3 regions of the Pontibacillus sp. ABV4_188 genome follow, and region 1 is predicted to be linked to each of the others. Evidence: a T-box and tRNA genes for the amino acid it is inferred to sense, from the RefSeq annotation. Region 1 holds a T-box; the other regions hold tRNA genes.

Region 1 (3,257 bases):
TGTACCAGTCACAGAAGTCATCCCAAATAAAGTTGTATAGGTGACGTCCAGCTTCACCGAATTCATACTTATCAACGTTACGCGTTACTTGTTCCACCGTTTCGTTTAAACGAGTTAGAATCCAGTGATCCGCTACTGATTTCTCACCTGTTAAGTCGATTTCCTCGTAGGTGATTCCGTCCATATTCATAAGAGCGAAACGAGATGCGTTCCATATTTTATTGGCAAAGTTCCAAGTAGACTCTACTTTTTCCCATTGGAAGCGTAGGTCCTGACCTGGTGTTGAGCCTGTTGCTAAGAAGTAACGCAGAGAATCAGCACCATATTTATCAATAACATCCATTGGATCAACACCATTTCCAAGGGACTTACTCATCTTACGGCCTTCAGCATCACGTACAAGACCATGAATCAATACGTCTTTGAATGGGCGACGTTCTGTGAACTCAATGGATTGGAAAATCATACGAGATACCCAGAAGAAGATAATGTCATACCCCGTAACGAGAACGTCGGTAGGGAAATAGCGTTTATAGTCTTCATTAGCCTCATCTGGCCAGCCCATTGTAGAGAATGGCCACAGCGCAGAGGAGAACCATGTATCTAATACATCGTTATCTTGTTCCCAATTCTCAATATCTTCTGGCTCTTCACGACCTACGAACAGTTCCCCTGTTTCTTTATGATACCAGGCCGGAATACGATGGCCCCACCATAGCTGACGTGAAATACACCAGTCACGAATGTTTTCCATCCAGTTCAAGTACGTTTTCTCAAAACGATCTGGAACGAAATTCACTTTGTCGTTTCCTTCTTGAAGCTTGATGGCTTCTTCTGCTAAAGGCTCCATATTCACGAACCATTGTGTAGAAAGATATGGTTCTACTACAGCACCACTGCGCTCTGAGTGTCCAACCGAATGCATGTGCTCTTCAATCTCGAATAAGATTCCTTCTTCTTGAAGATCCTTAACAAGTTGCTTGCGGCATTCGAAACGATCCATACCTTGATACTTGCCGGCATTCTCGTTCATCGTTCCATCTTCGTTCATAACTAGAATACGCTCTAAATCATGACGATTTCCAATTTCAAAGTCATTTGGATCGTGAGCAGGCGTGATCTTTACAGCACCGCTTCCAAATTCCATATCAACATAGTCATCGCCTATGATTTCAATTTCGCGACCAACGATAGGAAGGGTAACTCTCTTGCCAATCAAATGCTTATAACGATCATCTTCAGGGTGAACAGCAACAGCTGTATCTCCAAGCATCGTTTCAGGACGTGTTGTAGCAATTTCGATATGGCCTGATCCGTCCGCTAACGGATATGTCATATGATAGAAGTGCCCCTGAACATCATGATAGATGACTTCAATATCAGATAGAGCTGTTTTCGTGGTCGGATCCCAGTTAATAATGTATTCGCCACGGTAAATATAGTCTTTCTCATAAAGGGTTACGAACACTTCGCGAACTGCATCTGATAGACCATTATCTAATGTGAAACGCTCACGAGAATAATCTAAGCCTAAACCAAGCTTCTCCCATTGCTTACGAATAAAGGTCGCATATTCTTCTTTCCATTCCCATGATTTCTTAAGGAATTGTTCGCGGCCCAGGTCATAGCGAGAGGTACCTTGTTCTTTTAGCTTCGCTTCTACTTTCGCTTGAGTTGCAATACCAGCATGGTCCATACCCGGAAGCCATAATACATCATATCCTTGCATACGCTTCACACGTGTGATGATGTCTTGCAAGGTTGTATCCCAAGCGTGACCAAGGTGTAATTTACCTGTTACGTTTGGTGGCGGGATTACGACCGTAAACGGTTCTTTCGTTTTGTCATCTTTTGCTTCAAAAAATTTGCCATCTACCCAATAATCATAGCGACCTTTCTCAATCGCATTCGGGTCATATTTCGTTGGAAGAGATACTTCATGATTCTCCATACGAGTTCCTCCTTTATCGCCTATACCGGAAAGGGAATGAAAACAAAAAAATCCATTTCATCCTTAGAAAAGGACGAAATGGATTCGCGGTACCACCTTTATTTTACAGACGACTCCTGTCATCTATACACTTTCCTTACATAACGGAGCATTCTCCGGCCTCTTCTACTATCGGTTTCAAAGAGACAGCATCTGGGGCGACCTTCTGAGCGCAAGAGCCTGGAAATCTCACAGCGAATGATTCCCTCTCTGATAGGCTTGCGTTTCATACTCTTCCCCTTCACGGCATTTATCGATTTTCTTGTACTTGTATTTTATCCACATTCCCTCTGTTAAGTCAACCTATTTAAACAAGTTTTTCAGTCACACTGACAGCCTGTAAGGACATATACTAATAAAAAGCAATAAAGGAGGTTATGCCCTGTGGCACGATTTTACCGCTACAAGTTGCCACCCTGGTGTCGCCAATGGTTAATTGTCATTGAGCGTTGTGTATTGCCAATCGCTTGTTTCCAACTCGTTCGAACACTCCTATTTCCGACTACGTTCGATGTTTTTATACTAGGCATCTTAATTGGTCTATACTTTGCATTCCATCTAGAATGGATTTAACTATTCTCTGCTTGTTGTTCTTGGTAGACCCTTGCTTGTTCAATTTGTTCCTGAACATCCATCGCATGCCGCAAAACATAATAAGACCGTTCTAACTTTTGAACTAGAAAAGGTTGCCCGCTCGCCTGGGCGCCATCTACATAAGCTTCAACTTGATGAATATACGGTTCTGGATTTAAAAGGAATAAAGCGAGTAAACACCTTTCGCTATTTAGTAAAGGGAGTTGCTCTTCATAGTACGAGAAAGTTGATATCAGTTGATCTACTGGAGCATCATGATAACGTAATACATGATAAAAATACGTCGTGATGTCATAAACAGGATAATAAGTTTTGGCTCGCTCCCAATTTAGTAGATAGGGAGTTGAATCATCATATAGGAAATGAGTAGGCTTCACGTTACCATGAATAAGAGCTGTACGAATTTGTTTATCCTCTTCTAGATCATCTAAGAAGCGATCACACCATTCCATTCCCATTTCACAAACCTTGTCAAGATCACGGTAGTGCGTGCAAATTTGTAATTCAACAGGAGACATATAATGACGTTGTTCAAACGTAGTCACCCATTTAGCTAATACTTCCCTGTAGTTCTGCAATTGTGTCTTCCTATTGCTCATCAGGTCTTCGTAATCTTCCCGCTTCACCACTTTGGTGTGAAGTGAACGTTTGTGCATCTGGCCAATCGTTCTAT
Region 2 (3,257 bases), 1.8 Mb from region 1:
TGCAAGGTAGAGGGAGACAGGGGTAAAAATTATCTTATAGCCATTTTGATGTGTGTATTAATAGAGTCTTTCTACTAAAATAAAAAAAATCCCCGTTATGTTAACGGAGATTAGAGAAATTTATAAATGATTTTGTACCTATAAGTCCTAAACAAATTAGACATATAAAAAAATCGCTTTCGTTAGCGATTTCCATTACAATGTTAAGTTTTACGATACCGGTGGTCGGGCTCGAACCGACACTCCGTGAGGAACACGATTTTGAGTCGTGCGCGTCTGCCAATTCCGCCACACCGGCATATGAATGGAGGCGGCAACCGGATTCGAACCGGTGGTAAAGGAGTTGCAGTCCTCTGCCTTACCACTTGGCTATGCCGCCATATAAAAATGGAGCGGAAGACGGGATTCGAACCCGCGACCCCCACCTTGGCAAGGTGGTGTTCTACCACTGAACTACTTCCGCGAAAACTCTTGGCTGGCCCAGCTGGATTCGAACCAGCGCATGACGGTACCAAAAACCGTTGCCTTACCGCTTGGCTATGGGCCAATATTTATGGGGCGAATGATGGGGATCGAACCCACGAATGCCGGAGCCACAATCCGGTGCGTTAACCACTTCGCCACATCCGCCATAAAATGAAATTGGCAGGGGTAGTAGGAATCGAACCCACATCGGCGGTTTTGGAGACCGCTGTTCTACCGTTGAACTATACCCCTACTTACTGTAGTAATTATAATGGTGGAGGGGGCAGGACTCGAACCTGCGAACCCAGAGGGAGCGGATTTACAGTCCGCCGCGTTTGGCCAACTTCGCTACCCCTCCACGTTTTTTAAAGTATGCAGGCCAGAGGACTTGAACCCCCAACCTACTGATTACAAGTCAGTTGCTCTACCAATTGAGCTAGGCCTGCACAAAACATGGTGGCTCGGGACGGAATCGAACCGCCGACACACGGATTTTCAGTCCGTTGCTCTACCGACTGAGCTACCGAGCCAGTCTTATGTACTTTACAGTAACAAAAAAATATTTAATTGAAAAGTGGCGGTCCGGACGGGACTCGAACCCGCGACCTCCTGCGTGACAGGCAGGCATTCTAACCAACTGAACTACCGGACCATTAGTTGTGCCTAAAGATACACCATCATTTGTAATTCGAAGAAGTCTTTTCGACGTAGTACAAATTTAAATTGGTTGCGGGGACAGGATTTGAACCTGCGACCTTCGGGTTATGAGCCCGACGAGCTACCAGACTGCTCCACCCCGCGATAATGTTGAATACTTATTGCATATTCAATTATATGATGTTTGCAATGATCATGTGCATTGCATTTTTTAAAAATGGTGGAGGATGGCGGGCTCGAACCACCGACCCCCTGCTTGTAAGGCAGGTGCTCTCCCAGCTGAGCTAATCCTCCATGATATTAAGTGGTGACCCGTACGGGATTCGAACCCGTGTTACCGCCGTGAAAGGGCGGTGTCTTAACCACTTGACCAACGGGCCAATGAAAAGTTAGTGGCGGAGAGCGAGGGATTCGAACCCTCGAGACCCGTGTTTGGGCCTACACGATTTCCAATCGTGCTCCTTCGGCCACTCGGACAGCTCTCCATGGCTCCAACGGCAGGATTCGAACCTGCGACCGATCGGTTAACAGCCGATAGCTCTACCACTGAGCTACGTTGGAATCATGTCAAAAGACCGTTTGCCTTTTGATCAAAGTCAATAAAGTGACTTGCCTGGCGGCGTCCTACTCTTGCGGGGGTGAAACCCCGACTACCATCGGCGCTGAAGAGCTTAACTTCTGTGTTCGGCATGGAAACAGGTGTGACCTCTTCGCCAAAACCGCCAGACTCTTTATTGAATTTCTTCCTCGTCTTTTCAACGACAAGTTATATTTTATCTTGTTTCGGAAGGAAAGTCAAGAGGTATATTAGATTTTTTTCTAAGTACCTTCAAAACTAGATAAGAATTACGACATCGTGCCTGATCACGTGTTTGCGCTTGAACTGGCTTCCAGCTCCAACTCCCAGACCCTAGCGTATAAGTCATCTTCTTTCCAAAGGCTAATCGCCTTTTCCGAAGATCTGTCTTATCCGTACGGGTCTAAGCGGTCGTTTGCGCTTTAGATAGATAAGTCCTCGATTTATTAGTATCGGTCAGCTGCACGTGTCACCACGCTTCCACCTCCGACCTATCAACCTTGTCGTCTACAAGGAATCTTACTCACTCGAAGTGATGGGAAATCTCATCTTGAAGTGGGCTTCATGCTTAGATGCTTTCAGCACTTATCCCTTCCGCACGTAGCTACCCAGCTGTGCTCCTGGCGGAACAACTGGTGCACCAGCGGTGCGTCCATCCCGGTCCTCTCGTACTAAGGACAGCTCTCCTCAAATTTCCAACGCCCACGACGGATAGGGACCGAACTGTCTCACGACGTTCTGAACCCAGCTCGCGTACCGCTTTAATGGGCGAACAGCCCAACCCTTGGGACCGACTACAGCCCCAGGATGCGATGAGCCGACATCGAGGTGCCAAACCTCCCCGTCGATGTGGACTCTTGGGGGAGATAAGCCTGTTATCCCCGGGGTAGCTTTTATCCGTTGAGCGACGGCCCTTCCATGCGGTACCGCCGGATCACTAAGCCCGACTTTCGTCCCTGCTCGACTTGTAGGTCTCGCAGTCAAGCTCCCTTGTGCCTTTGCACTCTGCGAATGATTTCCAACCATTCTGAGGGAACCTTTGGGCGCCTCCGTTACTTTTTGGGAGGCGACCGCCCCAGTCAAACTGCCCACCTGACACTGTCTCCGGACCGGATTACGGTCCTGGGTTAGAATGTCAATACAGCCAGGGTGGTATCCCACGGATGCCTCCACCGAAGCTAGCGCTCCGGTATCGACGGCTCCCACCTATCCTGTACAAGCTGTACCAACATTCAATATCAGGCTACAGTAAAGCTCCACGGGGTCTTTCCGTCCTGTCGCGGGTAATGCGCATCTTCACGCATAGTATAATTTCACCGGGTCTCTTGTTGAGACAGTGCCCAATTCGTTGCACCTTTCGTGCGGGTCGGAACTTACCCGACAAGGAATTTCGCTACCTTAGGACCGTTATAGTTACGGCCGCCGTTTACTGGGGCTTCGGTTCAAAGCTTCGCCTAAGCTAACTCATCCCCTTAACCTTCCAGCACCGGGCAGGTGTCAGCCCCTATACTTCACCTTTCGGTTTCGCAGAGACCTGTGTTTTTGCTAAACAGTCGAT
Region 3 (3,257 bases), 1.4 Mb from region 1:
CCCGGTGCTGGAAGGTTAAGGGGATGAGTTAGCTTAGGCGAAGCTTTGAACCGAAGCCCCAGTAAACGGCGGCCGTAACTATAACGGTCCTAAGGTAGCGAAATTCCTTGTCGGGTAAGTTCCGACCCGCACGAAAGGTGCAACGAATTGGGCACTGTCTCAACAAGAGACCCGGTGAAATTATACTATGCGTGAAGATGCGCATTACCCGCGACAGGACGGAAAGACCCCGTGGAGCTTTACTGTAGCCTGATATTGAATGTTGGTACAGCTTGTACAGGATAGGTGGGAGCCGTCGATACCGGAGCGCTAGCTTCGGTGGAGGCATCCGTGGGATACCACCCTGGCTGTATTGACATTCTAACCCAGGACCGTAATCCGGTCCGGAGACAGTGTCAGGTGGGCAGTTTGACTGGGGCGGTCGCCTCCCAAAAAGTAACGGAGGCGCCCAAAGGTTCCCTCAGAATGGTTGGAAATCATTCGCAGAGTGCAAAGGCACAAGGGAGCTTGACTGCGAGACCTACAAGTCGAGCAGGGACGAAAGTCGGGCTTAGTGATCCGGCGGTACCGCATGGAAGGGCCGTCGCTCAACGGATAAAAGCTACCCCGGGGATAACAGGCTTATCTCCCCCAAGAGTCCACATCGACGGGGAGGTTTGGCACCTCGATGTCGGCTCATCGCATCCTGGGGCTGTAGTCGGTCCCAAGGGTTGGGCTGTTCGCCCATTAAAGCGGTACGCGAGCTGGGTTCAGAACGTCGTGAGACAGTTCGGTCCCTATCCGTCGTGGGCGTTGGAAATTTGAGGAGAGCTGTCCTTAGTACGAGAGGACCGGGATGGACGCACCGCTGGTGCACCAGTTGTTCCGCCAGGAGCACAGCTGGGTAGCTACGTGCGGAAGGGATAAGTGCTGAAAGCATCTAAGCATGAAGCCCACTTCAAGATGAGATTTCCCATCACTTCGAGTGAGTAAGATTCCTTGTAGACGACAAGGTTGATAGGTCGGAGGTGGAAGCGTGGTGACACGTGCAGCTGACCGATACTAATAAATCGAGGGCTTATCTATCTAAAGCGCAAACGACCGCTTAGACCCGTACGGATAAGACAGATTTTCGGAAAAGGCGATTAGCCTTTGGAGAAAAGATGACTTATACGCTAGGGTCTGGGAGTTGGAGCTGGAAGTCAGCTCAAGCGCAAATACGTGATCAGGCACGATGTCTTAATTCTTATCTAGTTTTGAAGGTACTCCTTCAACAAAACAATAGTATGGCGGTTTTGGCGAAGAGGTCACACCTGTTCCCATGCCGAACACAGAAGTTAAGCTCTTCAGCGCCGATGGTAGTCGGGGTTTCACCCCCGCAAGAGTAGGACGCCGCCATGCTTTGTTATCTTATAAAAGCTATCCAAGAGACTTCTTCTAGGACAGATGGATTTGACAATATTCCAACGTAGCTCAGTGGTAGAGCTATCGGCTGTTAACCGATCGGTCGCAGGTTCGAATCCTGCCGTTGGAGCCAATTTGCTTCCATAGCTCAGTCGGTAGAGCACTTCCATGGTAAGGAAGAGGTCGCCGGTTCAAGTCCGGCTGGAAGCTCTCTGTAAGAAAATTATATTTGGCCCGTTGGTCAAGTGGTTAAGACACCGCCCTTTCACGGCGGTAACACGGGTTCGAATCCCGTACGGGTCACCACTTATTTATAATCATGGAGGATTAGCTCAGCTGGGAGAGCACCTGCCTTACAAGCAGGGGGTCGGTGGTTCGAGCCCGCCATCCTCCACCATTTCATTTATTTATCTGCCGACCTAGCTCAATCTGGCAGAGCAACTGACTTGTAATCAGTAGGTTGGGGGTTCGAGTCCCTCGGTCGGCACCAGCAAGTTATGTTCAATTAAATAAATTCTTGCATAATAAAATGCAAGCATGGTATACTATTATTTGTGTTTGGAGGGGTAGCGAAGTTGGCCAAACGCGGCGGACTGTAAATCCGCTCCCTCTGGGTTCGCAGGTTCGAGTCCTGCCCCCTCCACCATTTATTGGCCCATAGCCAAGCGGTAAGGCAACGGTTTTTGGTACCGTCATGCGCTGGTTCGAATCCAGCTGGGCCAGCCACTTTATAAAGAGCCATTAGCTCAGTTGGTAGAGCATCTGACTTTTAATCAGAGGGTCGGAGGTTCGAATCCTCCATGGCTCACCACTTTTCACATTAACTTAGTTGATGTGTTTTTAGTTTGCGGAAGTAGTTCAGCGGTAGAACACCACCTTGCCAAGGTGGGGGTCGCGGGTTCGAATCCCGTCTTCCGCTCCATATATGGGGCCTTAGCTCAGCTGGGAGAGCGCCTGCTTTGCACGCAGGAGGTCAGCGGTTCGATCCCGCTAGGCTCCATTCTAAACCTTAAGTCTAATAAGACTTAAGGTTTTTTCGTATATCTAAAAAATTTAATGGCGGCTATTTATAAGAAAATTCTTTCAATACCGGGTGTTTTTCGTATATATATACAAATTTCTGTCCAGTTGAGTCATTGTCTCAACTATGGCTACAATGGGGGTAGAGTTAAAGGAGGAGGATGGGACAATGAATCGTAAACTTTCAATTATTGGAGCACCTATGGACTTAGGACAGAATCGCAGAGGTGTAGATATGGGGCCTAGTGCACTTCGTTATGCAGGGGTAATTGAGCGATTAGAACGTTTAGAGTATGATATAGAGGATCTTGGTGATGTTCATATTCCTCGGCCAAATAGAAAAGAAGAACAAGAGAGTCACTTGAGAAATTTAAAAGAAGTAGCAGTAGGAAATGAAAACCTGGCTGAGACAGTGGATCAGGTTGTGACATCAGGTAGATTCCCATTGATCATTGGCGGGGATCATAGTATTGCTATCGGATCTCTTGCTGGAATTGCGAAACATTATGACAATCTTGGTGTAATTTGGTATGATGCTCATGGGGATTTAAATACAGGAGATTCGTCCCCTTCTGGAAATATCCATGGTATGCCTTTAGCTGTGAGCTTAGGTATTGGTCATGAACGTTTGACGAACATTCATGGATATGAGCCAAAAATAAAACCAGAAAACATCGTTATTATAGGAGCGCGCTCTCTTGATGAGGGTGAAAAACAATTAATTAAAGAAAAGGGAATTAGGGTATATACGATGCATGAGATTGACCGCATGGGAATGCCAGGAGTCATTAAAGAATCTGTAGAATACTTAAAGGATCGGACGGATGGAGTGCACCTGAGTTTAGATTTGGATG

The links. The T-box of region 1 lies ahead of ACYX4O_RS14875 (valine--tRNA ligase). A T-box ahead of a tRNA ligase gene usually reads a tRNA of that ligase, here a tRNA-Val.
Region 2: it has a tRNA-Val gene. The T-box ahead of ACYX4O_RS14875 (valine--tRNA ligase) is inferred to sense a tRNA for this amino acid. The anticodon was not compared.
Region 3: it has a tRNA-Val gene. The T-box ahead of ACYX4O_RS14875 (valine--tRNA ligase) is inferred to sense a tRNA for this amino acid. The anticodon was not compared.

Annotation. Positions count from the first base shown of each region.
Region 1 covers NZ_CM149975.1:2,879,223-2,882,479, forward strand. The annotation lists gene ACYX4O_RS14875 (valine--tRNA ligase) at 1-1,951, opposite strand, end outside; T-box leader at 2,018-2,244, opposite strand; gene ACYX4O_RS14880 (hypothetical protein) at 2,375-2,563, shown strand; gene ACYX4O_RS14885 (phosphotransferase) at 2,560-3,257, opposite strand, start outside.
Region 2 covers NZ_CM149975.1:642,894-646,150, reverse strand. The annotation lists tRNA gene ACYX4O_RS03335 (tRNA-Leu) at 217-298, opposite strand; tRNA gene ACYX4O_RS03330 (tRNA-Cys) at 306-379, opposite strand; tRNA gene ACYX4O_RS03325 (tRNA-Gly) at 389-463, opposite strand; tRNA gene ACYX4O_RS03320 (tRNA-Gln) at 473-547, opposite strand; tRNA gene ACYX4O_RS03315 (tRNA-His) at 555-630, opposite strand; tRNA gene ACYX4O_RS03310 (tRNA-Trp) at 644-717, opposite strand; tRNA gene ACYX4O_RS03305 (tRNA-Tyr) at 738-823, opposite strand; tRNA gene ACYX4O_RS03300 (tRNA-Thr) at 839-911, opposite strand; tRNA gene ACYX4O_RS03295 (tRNA-Phe) at 920-995, opposite strand; tRNA gene ACYX4O_RS03290 (tRNA-Asp) at 1,041-1,117, opposite strand; tRNA gene ACYX4O_RS03285 (tRNA-Met) at 1,190-1,266, opposite strand; tRNA gene ACYX4O_RS03280 (tRNA-Val) at 1,341-1,416, opposite strand; tRNA gene ACYX4O_RS03275 (tRNA-Glu) at 1,428-1,502, opposite strand; tRNA gene ACYX4O_RS03270 (tRNA-Ser) at 1,516-1,607, opposite strand; tRNA gene ACYX4O_RS03265 (tRNA-Asn) at 1,609-1,683, opposite strand; rRNA gene rrf (5S ribosomal RNA) at 1,734-1,849, opposite strand; rRNA gene ACYX4O_RS03255 (23S ribosomal RNA) at 2,126-3,257, opposite strand, start outside.
Region 3 covers NZ_CM149975.1:171,640-174,896, forward strand. The annotation lists rRNA gene ACYX4O_RS00960 (23S ribosomal RNA) at 1-1,065, shown strand, start outside; rRNA gene rrf (5S ribosomal RNA) at 1,265-1,380, shown strand; tRNA gene ACYX4O_RS00970 (tRNA-Asn) at 1,442-1,516, shown strand; tRNA gene ACYX4O_RS00975 (tRNA-Thr) at 1,521-1,593, shown strand; tRNA gene ACYX4O_RS00980 (tRNA-Glu) at 1,615-1,689, shown strand; tRNA gene ACYX4O_RS00985 (tRNA-Val) at 1,705-1,780, shown strand; tRNA gene ACYX4O_RS00990 (tRNA-Thr) at 1,797-1,873, shown strand; tRNA gene ACYX4O_RS00995 (tRNA-Tyr) at 1,944-2,029, shown strand; tRNA gene ACYX4O_RS01000 (tRNA-Gln) at 2,035-2,109, shown strand; tRNA gene ACYX4O_RS01005 (tRNA-Lys) at 2,119-2,194, shown strand; tRNA gene ACYX4O_RS01010 (tRNA-Gly) at 2,231-2,305, shown strand; tRNA gene ACYX4O_RS01015 (tRNA-Ala) at 2,311-2,383, shown strand; gene rocF (arginase) at 2,573-3,257, shown strand, end outside.